One region of the Streptomyces sp. NPDC001315 genome, then DNA from elsewhere that is predicted to be linked to it. Evidence: riboswitches for the same ligand, from Rfam matches in the RefSeq annotation. Region 1 holds a riboswitch; the other holds the start of a gene.
The links. A riboswitch is a leader RNA that binds a small molecule or an ion and turns the genes downstream of it on or off. The one in region 1 is predicted to bind cobalamin.
Positions count from the first base shown of each region.

Region 2: another riboswitch for cobalamin. It lies ahead of ACFY16_RS03905 (cobalamin biosynthesis protein); the one in region 1 lies ahead of ACFY16_RS08860 (ribonucleoside-diphosphate reductase subunit alpha).

Region 1 is NZ_JBIAWZ010000002.1:373,081-378,651, forward strand. Features, by position in the region: gene mctP (monocarboxylate uptake permease MctP) at 1-1,260, shown strand, start outside; cobalamin riboswitch at 1,587-1,725, shown strand; gene ACFY16_RS08860 (ribonucleoside-diphosphate reductase subunit alpha) at 1,849-4,227, shown strand; gene ACFY16_RS08865 (ribonucleotide-diphosphate reductase subunit beta) at 4,227-5,243, shown strand; gene ACFY16_RS08870 (cytochrome P450) at 5,455-5,571, opposite strand, start outside.
Region 2 is NZ_JBIAWZ010000001.1:890,457-896,027, reverse strand. Features, by position in the region: gene cobN (cobaltochelatase subunit CobN) at 1-415, opposite strand, end outside; gene ACFY16_RS03910 (cobyric acid synthase) at 412-1,944, opposite strand; gene ACFY16_RS03905 (cobalamin biosynthesis protein) at 1,941-2,885, opposite strand; cobalamin riboswitch at 2,986-3,121, opposite strand; gene ACFY16_RS03900 (hypothetical protein) at 3,284-3,505, opposite strand; gene ACFY16_RS03895 (anion permease) at 3,540-4,808, opposite strand; gene ACFY16_RS03890 (lysozyme) at 4,952-5,571, opposite strand, start outside.

The DNA of each region.
Region 1 (5,571 bases):
GGCTCGAAGGGTCTGTCGCTGGCCGTCGCCGTGACCGGCATCCTCGCGACGATGCCGTACATCGCGCTCCAGCTCGTCGGTATCCAGGCGGTGCTGGACGTGATGGGCGTGGGCGGTGGCGAGGACACGAACTGGTTCGTCAAGGACCTCCCCCTTCTGATCGCCTTCGGCGTGCTGGCGGCGTACACGTACTCGTCGGGTCTGCGCGCCCCCGCCCTGATCGCGTTCGTGAAGGACGCGCTGATCTACATCGTCATCGCGGTGGCGATCATCTACATCCCGATCAAGCTGGGTGGCTTCGACGACATCTTCGCCAAGGCGGGCGACGCGTTCAGCCAGACCAACCCCGCGACGGGCAAACCGCGCGGCGCGGTGGTTCCCGGCGAGGCGAACCAGTGGACCTACGCCACGCTGGCGCTGGGCTCCGCGCTGGCCCTGTTCATGTACCCGCACTCGATCACCGCGACGCTGTCCTCGAAGAGCCGTGACGTGATCCGCCGCAACACCACGATCCTGCCGCTGTACTCGTTGATGCTGGGCCTGCTGGCCCTGCTCGGCTTCATGGCGATCGCGGCGGGTGTGAAGGTGCAGAACGGCCAGCTGGCCATCCCGCAGCTGTTCGAGGACATGTTCCCGGACTGGTTCGCGGGCGTGGCCTTCGCGGCGATCGGCATCGGAGCGCTCGTCCCGGCGGCCATCATGTCGATCGCGGCGGCGAACCTCTTCACCCGCAACATCTACAAGGACTTCATCAAGCCCGACGCGACGCCGCAGCAGGAGACGAAGGTCTCCAAGCTGGTCTCGCTCCTGGTGAAGGTGGGTGCTCTGGTCTTCGTCCTGACCATGGACAAGACCGTCGCGATCAACTTCCAGCTGCTGGGCGGCATCTGGATCCTGCAGACCTTCCCGGCGCTGGTCGGCGGCCTGTTCACCCGCTGGTTCCACCGCTGGGCGCTGCTCGCGGGCTGGGCGGTCGGCATGGTCTACGGCACCCTCGCCGCGTACGGTGTCGCCTCGCCCACGCAGAAGCACTTCGGCGGCTCGTCGAAGGAGATCCCGGGCATCGGCGAGATCGGCTACATCGGCCTCACCGCCTTCGTGCTCAACGTGGTCGTCACGGTGGTCCTCACCTTCGTCCTGAAGGCCCTGAAGGCCCCGGAGGGCGTCGACGAGACGTCCCCGGCGGACTACACGGCCGACGCGGGCGACCCCGGGGTACAGGTGGAACTGCCGCCGGCCACGGCGGGGTCGGCGCACTAGCCGCCCCTCGGGTGTCGTCGCGGGTCTCTCCGGGGGCTGCCGCCCCCCAGACCCCCGCTTCGGCCTGAACGGCCTCGTCCTCAAACGCCGGACGGGCTGGATGACGCGGACCGGCACTGAAAAGCCCGGTCGGCGAAAGTCCAGCCCGTCCGGCGTTTGATGCACGGGCACGGAGGGTCAACCTACGGGTAGCGGCGGCGGGGGCGGGACAAGCGACCGGACCCCCGTCCCGCACCTCTCCGACATCACTCTCCTCACCCACGATTTGACGCTCTGCCACGCTCCGAAGCCGACCAGACACAACATCTGGGGGTGACACCGCAGCCCGGCACAAGATGTATGCTCATGCTCGCTGTCGTCGCAGGGGAATCCGGTGCGAATCCGGAACTGTCCCGCAACGGTGTACTTGTGCACATCTGTGCACAGGAGTCAGTCCGAGGACCTGTGGACAGCGCGCCCGGCCATCCGGTCCGGGTGCCCTGACGTCCGGGCCTCGTGGAATGGGCCGGTGGACGCGACGCCCCCGTGCGTTCGTGTGCTGCCCGCTGCCCTCCGCAAGGCCCCGTGCCGAGCGAGGGAGAGCCCCACGTGACCATCGCGCCAGCCGATCCGGCTTCAGCCACCCCGGCGATGGAGCCCGACGGTCCCGGTACCGCGCTGCTGCGGACCCTGACCGAGCTGACCGCCGACCTCCCCGACGCCGACCCCGGCCGGGTCGCCGCCGCCGCACTGCGCGGCCGGTCCGCGCGGGCGGACGAGACGGAGCTGCGCGAGCTGGCCACGGAGGCGGCCGCGGGGCTCATCTCCGAGGACCCGGCCTACTCGAGGCTGGCCGCCCGGCTGCTGACCATCAGCATCGCCGCCGAGGCCGCCTCGCAGGGCGTGACGACGTTCACCGAGTCCGTCGCCGTCGGGCATCGGGAAGGGCTCATCGCCGACCGTACGGCGGAGTTCGTGCGCATCCACGCCGACCGTCTCGACGCACTCGTCGACGTCGCCGCCGACGACCGCTTCGGCTATTTCGGCCTGCGCACCCTGCACAGCCGCTATCTGCTCCGGCACCCGATCACCCGTCGCGTGATCGAGACGCCCCAGTACTTCATGCTGCGTGTCGCGAGCGGCCTGGCCGAGAACACTGCGCTCAGTTCGGAAACAGGCGCACGCGCGCTGGACGAAGTCGCCGCGCTCTACGGGCTCATGAGCCGCCTCGACTACCTCCCCTCCTCCCCCACGCTCTTCAACTCCGGTACGCGGCACCCCCAGATGTCGTCCTGCTACCTCCTCGACTCCCCGCTGGACGAGCTGGACTCCATCTACGACCGCTACCACCAGGTCGCCCGCCTCTCGAAGCACGCCGGCGGCATCGGCCTTTCGTACTCCCGGATCCGTTCCCGCGGTTCGCTGATCCGCGGCACGAACGGGCACTCCAACGGCATCGTCCCGTTCCTGAAGACCCTCGACGCCTCGGTCGCCGCGGTGAACCAGGGCGGCCGGCGCAAGGGCGCGGCCGCGGTCTACCTGGAGACCTGGCACTCCGACATCGAGGAGTTCCTGGAGCTGCGCGACAACACGGGTGAGGACGCGCGTCGTACGCACAACCTCAACCTCGCGCACTGGATCCCGGACGAGTTCATGCGCCGCGTGAACGCCGACGCGCAGTGGTCTCTCTTCTCCCCCGCCGATGTGCCCGAGCTGGTCGACCTGTGGGGCGACGAGTTCGACGCGGCCTACCGCAGGGCGGAGGCGGCGGGGCTGGCGAAGAAGACGATCGCCGCCCGGGACCTGTACGGCCGCATGATGCGCACCCTCGCCCAGACCGGCAACGGCTGGATGACCTTCAAGGACGCCGCCAACCGCACCGCCAACCAGACGGCCGAACCGGGCCACGTCGTCCACTCCTCCAACCTCTGCACGGAGATCCTGGAGGTCACCGACGACGGGGAGACGGCGGTCTGCAACCTGGGGTCGGTCAACCTCGGCGCCTTCGTCGTCGACGGCGACATCGACTGGGAGCGGCTGGACGAGACCGTCCGCACCGCCGTCACCTTCCTCGACCGCGTGGTCGACATCAACTTCTACCCGACCGAGCAGGCGGGCCGGTCCAACGCCAAGTGGCGTCCGGTCGGGCTCGGTGCGATGGGTCTGCAGGACGTCTTCTTCAAGCTGCGCCTGCCCTTCGACTCCCCGGAGGCCAAGCGGCTCTCCACCCGTGTCGCCGAGCGCATCATGCTCGCCGCGTACGAGGCCTCCGCCGACCTGGCCGAGCGCAACGGCCCGCTGCCGGCCTGGGAGAAGACCCGTACGGCCAGGGGCGTCCTGCACCCCGACCACTACGACGTCGAGCTCACCTGGCCGGAGCGCTGGGCAGCCCTGCGGGAACGTATCGCCACCACGGGGATGCGCAACTCGCTGCTCCTCGCGATCGCACCCACCGCCACCATCGCGTCCATCGCGGGCGTGTACGAGTGCATCGAGCCGCAGGTGTCCAACCTGTTCAAGCGCGAGACGCTGTCCGGTGAGTTCCTCCAGGTCAACTCGTACCTGGTGAAGGACCTGAAGGAGCTCGGCGTCTGGGACGCGCGCACCCGTGAGGCGCTGCGCGACTCCAGCGGCTCGGTGCAGGACTTCGCGTGGATCCCGGCCGACGTACGGGCGCTGTACCGCACGGCGTGGGAGATCCCGCAGCGCGGTCTGATCGACATGGCAGCCGCCCGGACCCCGTTCCTGGACCAGGCCCAGTCCCTGAACCTGTTCCTGGAGACGCCGACCATCGGCAAGCTCTCCTCGATGTACGCGTACGCCTGGAAGTCGGGCCTGAAGACGACGTACTACCTGCGCTCCCGCCCGGCGACCCGCATCGCCCGCGCGGCACAGGCGCAAGCCACCATCCCCGTCCAGCAGGCGGCCGACCCCGACGCCGTCGCCTGCTCGCTCGAGAACCCCGAGTCCTGCGAGGCCTGCCAGTAATGAGTTCCACCCGTAACCAGAATCTCCTCGACCCGGGCTTCGAGCTGACCCTGCGCCCCATGCGCTACCCCGACTTCTACGAGCGCTACCGGGACGCCATCAAGAACACCTGGACCGTGGAGGAGGTGGACCTCCACTCGGACGTGGCAGATCTCGCGAAACTGTCACAGGGCGAGCAGCACATGATCGGCCGGCTGGTCGCGTTCTTCGCGACGGGCGACTCGATCGTCGCGAACAACCTCGTGCTGACGCTGTACAAGCACATCAACTCCCCCGAGGCGCGGCTGTACCTGAGCCGCCAGCTGTTCGAGGAGGCCGTCCACGTCCAGTTCTACCTGACGCTCCTGGACACCTACCTCCCCGACCCGGACGACCGCGCCGCCGCCTTCGACGCCGTGGAGAACATTCCCTCCATCCGCGAGAAGGCCGAGTTCTGCTTCAAGTGGATCGACGAGGTCGAGAAGCTGGACCGTCTGGAGACCCAGGCCGACCGCCGCCGCTTCCTCCTCAACCTGATCTGCTTCGCGGCCTGCATCGAGGGCCTGTTCTTCTACGGTGCCTTCGCGTACGTCTACTGGTTCCGCAGCCGGGGTCTGCTGCACGGCCTGGCCACCGGCACCAACTGGGTGTTCCGCGACGAGACGATGCACATGAGCTTCGCCTTCGAGGTCGTCGACACCGTCCGCAAGGAGGAGCCGGAGCTCTTCGACGACCAGTTGGAGCAGCAGGTCACCGACATGCTCCGGGAGGCCGTCGAGGCCGAGCTGCAGTTCGCGCGCGACCTGTGCGGTGACGGCCTGCCGGGCATGAACACCGACTCGATGCGCCAGTACCTCGAGTGCGTCGCCGACCAGCGCCTGAGCCGTCTCGGCTTCGCTCCGGTGTACGGCTCGGAGAACCCGTTCTCCTTCATGGAGCTCCAGGGGGTTCAGGAACTGACCAACTTCTTCGAGCGGCGTCCGTCGGCGTACCAGGTGGCGGTGGAGGGCACCGTCGACCTGGACGAGGACTTCTGATCCCGTCCGGTCTCCCCGGGCTCCTGGGCCTCCCCCCTGATCTGTCGGTCGATGCGCCGGTCGCGCACGATGCCGATCAGTGAGGGGAGGACCAGGAGGACCAGGATCCCGAGAACAGCGCCCCTTCCGCACAGCCGGTCGCTGGGGACCACGCCCAACGCCTGCCGGCGGACGTTCAGGGGCCAGGAGGCCGCCTGAACGTCACCACCCGTCACCTCTCCAGCGGCCTCAACAGCAGTTTGTGCGGGCGCAGTGTGATGCCCACCCGGGTCGTGTCGTCAGAACCGGTCACCTGCTCGAAGCGGTACTTCGTCGCCACCGCCGCCGT
Region 2 (5,571 bases), on a different contig from region 1:
ACTCCGGCATCTTCAGCGGCTCGACGAACCCCTCACCGGTCAACAGGACGGTGTCGGACAGAAACCGGGCAAGCTCCACCAGGTTCGCGGTCCCGCCCTCCACGAGGTACCGCAGCGCCTCCGCCACGACCCCCGCCGGAACCGACGACTCGGCCATCAGCTCGGCGTCGGGCACGGCCTCCCCGCCGAGCAGCACGGTGGGAATCCCGGACGCCTTCAGCGCGGCCAGCCCGTCCTCCCAGGCCCGCTTGCCGCCCAGCAGCCGTACGACGGCGATGCCGGCGCCCTCGATCAGCCCCGGGAGCTCCTCGGCGACGTCGACCCGGGTCGGGTTGCCGATCCGGTAAGGCGCGCCGGAGGCCCGGGCCGCCAGCAGATCGGTGTCGGCGGTCGACAACAACAACACTGTGCTCATGCGGGCGCTCCCGGTGGGATGAAAGGCAGTCCTTGCGGCGCGCCCGACTCGATGAGCCGCCACAGCGCGTCCGTGTCCGCGTGCTGTTCGATCAGGTCGCCGAGCCGGTCGAGCTGCTCCTCGCGCAGCGCGGCGAACGAGGTGTCCGGGGCCGGTACGAACCGACGGCCCGCGGCGGCCGCCACCTCGCGCAGGAAGGCCCGCCGGAAACCGTCCGACTCCAGCGAGCCGTGCCAGTGCGTGCCCCAGGTCTGGCCGACCCGGCAGCCGTCCAGGCTGTGTCCGTCGGCGTCAGAGATGAACGCCTCCCCGCCGGTGACGTCGGCGACCCCGTGATGGATCTCGTACCCCTCGACGCGCTCACCGAGGGCCTCGCCGACGGGGCGGGTGAGGGTCTTCTCGCGGGCGAACCGCACCCGTACGGGCAGGATGCCGAGCCCGTCGACGTGCCCCTCGCGGCTCTCGACCTCGTCCTCGATGTGCTCGCCGAGGATCTGGAAGCCGCCGCAGACGCCGAGCACGGGCCGCCCCTCGGCGGCCCTGCGCGCCACCGCGTCCGCGAGGCCCCGCTCCCGCAGCCACTCCAGGGCCTTCACCGTCCCCCGGGTCCCCGGGATCACGACGAGATCGGCGTCGGAGAGTTCCTCCGCCCGGTCCACGAACCGCACGACGACACCCGGTTCGGCGGCCAGCGCGTCCACGTCCGTGAAGTTGGACATGAGCGGGATCGCGCAGACGGCGACCCGCAGGATGTCCTCGCCGACGGGGGAGGAGACCGTGGACTCCCGCACGGCTCCCCGCAGGGAGACCCGCAGTCCGTCCTCCTCGTCGATCCCGAGGCCGTGCTGGAAGGGCAGGACACCGTACGTCCGTCGCCCGGTGAGGCCGTGCAGCATGTCGAGCCCGGGCTCCAGCAGCGACACATCGCCGCGGAACTTGTTCACGAGGAACCCGGCGACGAACTCCTGGTCCTCGGGCGACAGCAGCGCGACCGTCCCGAAGAAGGAGGCGAACACGCCCCCACGGTCGATGTCCCCGACGACCAGGACGGGTAGCCGCGCATTGCGGGCGATGCCCATGTTCACGATGTCGGTACGCCGCAGGTTGATCTCGGCCGGGCTGCCCGCCCCCTCACAGATCACTGCGTCATACGTGCCCCGCAACTCGGCGAGACAGTCGAGGACGGTGCCGAGCAACTGCTGCTGCCGCCCGCCGTGATAGCCGCGCGCCGTCATCTCGCCCACGGGCTTGCCCATGAGGACGACCTGGCTGCTCCGGTCGCTCCCGGGCTTGAGCAGCACGGGGTTCATGAGTGCGGTCGGCTCGACGCGCGCGGCCTGCGCCTGCATGGCCTGCGCGCGCCCGATCTCGGCGCCCTCGCGGGTGACGAAGGAATTCAGGGACATGTTCTGCGCCTTGAACGGCGCGACCTTGACGCCCTGCCGCACCAGCCACCGGCAGATCCCCGCGGTGACGACGCTCTTGCCGGCGTCGGAGGTGGTGCCGGCGACCAGGAGACCACCGCTCATGACGTACGCCCCTTCACGAGAAGTCGCGCGGCGGCACTGACACCGAGCGCGAGCCAGCCGACGCGACGGGAGAGCCGTACGGCCCGGTCGATGTCCGCGACCCGGACGGCGCGCCCGTCACCGCCGTTGAGTACGGGCCGGTGCTCGACCCGCCCGGCGTAGGAGAGGGTCCCGCCGAGCCGCACGCCGAGGGCCCCCGCGAACGAGGCCTCCACGGGACCGGCGTTGGGACTCGGATGCCTGGCCGCGTCGGCCCGCCAGGCCCGTACGGCCCCCCGCGGATCGTCTCCGGCCACGGCCGCGAGTACGGCGGTGAGGCGGGCCCCCGGCCAGCCGGCGACGTCGTCGAGCCGGGCGGACGCCCACCCGTAGCGCAGGTAGCGGGGCGACCTGTGGCCGACCATGGCGTCGAGGGTGTTCACGGCCCGGAACCCGAGCAGCCCCGGCACGCCCCCGACGGCCCCCCACACCAGCGCGCCGACGACGGCGTCCGAGGTGTTCTCGGCGACCGACTCGACGACCGCCCGGGCGATCCCGTCGGCGTCGAGGGCCTGCGGATCCCGCCCGCACAGATGCGGCAGCCGGGCGCGGGCACCCTCGACGTCCCCGGCTTCCAGGGCCCGCCCGACGGCCCGGGCCTCCCGGGCGAGCGAAGTCCCCCCGACGACGGCCCAGGTGGCGGCGGCGGTGAGGGCGACGGAGGCGGCGGTGGAGGTGCGTACGGCGCGGGTGGCCACGGCGCCGAGCGCCACTGCGCCGCCGGCGCACACCATGGTGTGCAGCGCGCCCCGGCCCCGATGGTCCCGCCACAACACCCGCTCCACGGCCCCGGCCGCCCGCCCGAACGCGGCGACCGGATGCCCACGGCGCGGATCGCCGAGGAACAGGTCGCCCAGGAGGCCGGCCGTGGCGCCGTACGCGAAGACGCGATCGGCACGCATCCGCTCAGCCGATCGCGGCGGGACCGGGCAACGACCTGGTGCTGAGTCTCAATCCGCAGCCGAGCATGGCGATATGTCCTCACTCAGGGTGTCCGCGCCCTGGTTCGACGAGACCGGCGGTGAGAGTTCCTGGCTCCCGGGGCTTACTACCCCGGTGACAGTGGCGGGACCGCGCCGGATTCGCACCGGCTTCCTCTCCTGCCGCCGTAGATGGCTCCGGCAGTCCACCACGGGCCCGGAAGGGCCGTCAACCTGCTGTTGACCTGGGGTGGAGGAGTGTGTGAAGGCCCACACGCGCGGCATGTGCCTGCTGTGTGAAGCCGGTTGGGCAAAGGGGAGGGCGGGAGGAACCCGTGGGTGCCTCCCGCCCTCGTCTCGACGAACGGTGTGCCTGGGAGTCAGGCGACGATCAGGTAGATCCCGTAGCCCACCGCGGCCGCGCAGGCCGCGAAGCACGCGTACGCGCCCGTCACGGCCAGCGTGGCGGACCCACCCTGCGCGGAGGCCCGCTCCTGGCGCGAGAGGCCCATGATGCCGAGGGTGAACAGGGACACGAGGGCCACGGTGACCACGAGGCTGACGCCGAACACGGAACCCAGGGTTGCCCAGTCGATCTTCATGGTGATGCTTCCTTCTTAACCGGGTGCGCGGGGCTCAGACGGCGGCGGCCGGCGGGGACACCGGGTCGGCGGCGGCCGCGGCGGTGGCCTGGGCGGGGATCGTGGCCGGGGCGGGGATCGTGGCCGTGAGGTCCTCGGTCACCGTGCCCGCGGGGGGCGGGGTCACCGCGGCGATCGCCGTGGTCACGACGCCGGCCGGCTCCTGGGTGGCGTTGACGTTGTTGTGGTCGACGACCTCGCGTCGGGAGAGCTTCCAGATCGCGGCGCTGGAGGCGATCAGGAAGACGGCGACGACCGCCGTGCCCCAGTCGCCCAGGTCGGTCACGGACTCGGCGAGGGCACCGACCACGGCGGCCGCCGGCAGGGTCAGGACCCAGGCGACGAGCATGCGGGTCGCGGTGGACCAGCGCACGACGCCGCCCTTGCGGCCGAGGCCCGCGCCCATCACCGAGCCGGAGACCGAGTGGGTGGTGGAGAGGGAGAAGCCGAGGTGGGAGGAGGCCAGGATGACCGTCGCGGCGCTGGTCTGGGCGGCGAAGCCCTGCTGCGGCTGGAGGTCGGTCAGGCCCGTGCCCATGGTGCGGATGATGCGCCAGCCGCCGAGGTACGTGCCGAGCGCGATGGCCAGACCGGCGGAGAGGATGACCCAGACGGGCGGGTCGGAGTCGGGCGCGACGGCGCCGCCGGCGACCAGGGCGAGGGTGATGATGCCCATCGTCTTCTGCGCGTCGTTGGTGCCGTGGGCCAGCGAGACCAGGCCGGCCGAAGCGATCTGGCCCGCGCGGTAGCCCTTCGCGGCGGACTTGCCGTCGGCCTTCTTGCCCAGCGTGTACGACAGGCGGGTGGCGAACAGCGCGGCGACACCCGCGACGATCGGGGCCGCGACGGCGGGGATCATGACCTTGGTGACCAGTGCGTCGCCGTGGACGGCGCCGGTGCCCGCCGAGGCGATGGTGGCGCCGATCAGACCGCCCATCAGGGCGTGCGAGGAACTGGAGGGCAGGCCCACCAGCCAGGTCACCAGGTTCCAGAGGATCGCGCCGACCAGGGCGGCGAAGATGACCTCGGGACGGATGCCGGTCTCGTCGACGAGACCCTTGGAGATCGTGTTGGCGACCTCCACGGAGAGGAAAGCGCCCACAAGGTTGAGCGTGGCGGACATGGCCACCGCGACCTTGGGCTTGAGGGCACCGGTCGAGATGGTCGTGGCCATCGCGTTGGCGGTGTCGTGGAAACCGTTCGTGAAATCGAACGCAAGTGCGGTTACCACCACAATCGCGAGGATCAGCGAGAAGCTTTCCATTTACCCAGGCAATCGTTCGAGGTCATTGGCTGGACGAAGGTAAGTAACCTGGGTGAACGGAAGGTGAACTGAGGCGGGCGTTGGAGTGTCATAAACGGAGGGCCGCCGCTCCGTTCGGAGGCAGCGGCCCGGATGCCGCACGGCTAGTAGCCCCGGGCGAACGATTTCAGGCGGCTCGCCGAGCCGTTGAAGAGATTCTGGTCACCCGGCAGGCTGCCGCTGTTGTCGTACTGCCAGAAGGTCCAGAACGACCACCCGGCGGGCAGTGATCCGGCTTCGGCCGAGTTGTGGCGGGCTATCCACAACGCGTGACTGGAGGCGAAGGCGCTGCTGCCGCCGGTGCAGGTGTTCCACCAGTGGGTGGTCGTGTAGATCACCGGACGGCGGCCGGTGAGCCGCTTCACCTCGTCGCTGAACGACCAGATCCAGGCGACCATCTTCGCCTTGCTCAGCCCGTAGCACTTGTGCTTGCCGTCGTACGGGTTGTACTCGATGTCGAGCGCGGGCGGCAGCGTTCTGCCGTCCGAGGTCCAGCTGCCGCCGTTGCGCACGAAGTACGCCGCCTGTGTCCTGCCCGACGACTTGTCCGGCAGCGCGAAGTGGTACGCCCCGCGGACCAGGCCCGCGTTGCGCGAGCCGTTGTACTGCTGGTCGAAGTAGGGATTGCGGTAGGTGGTGGACTCGGTCGCCTTGACGTAGACGAACGTGGCTCCCTTGGCCTTCGCTTTCGGCCAGTCGACGTTCTTCTGGTGCGACGAGACAT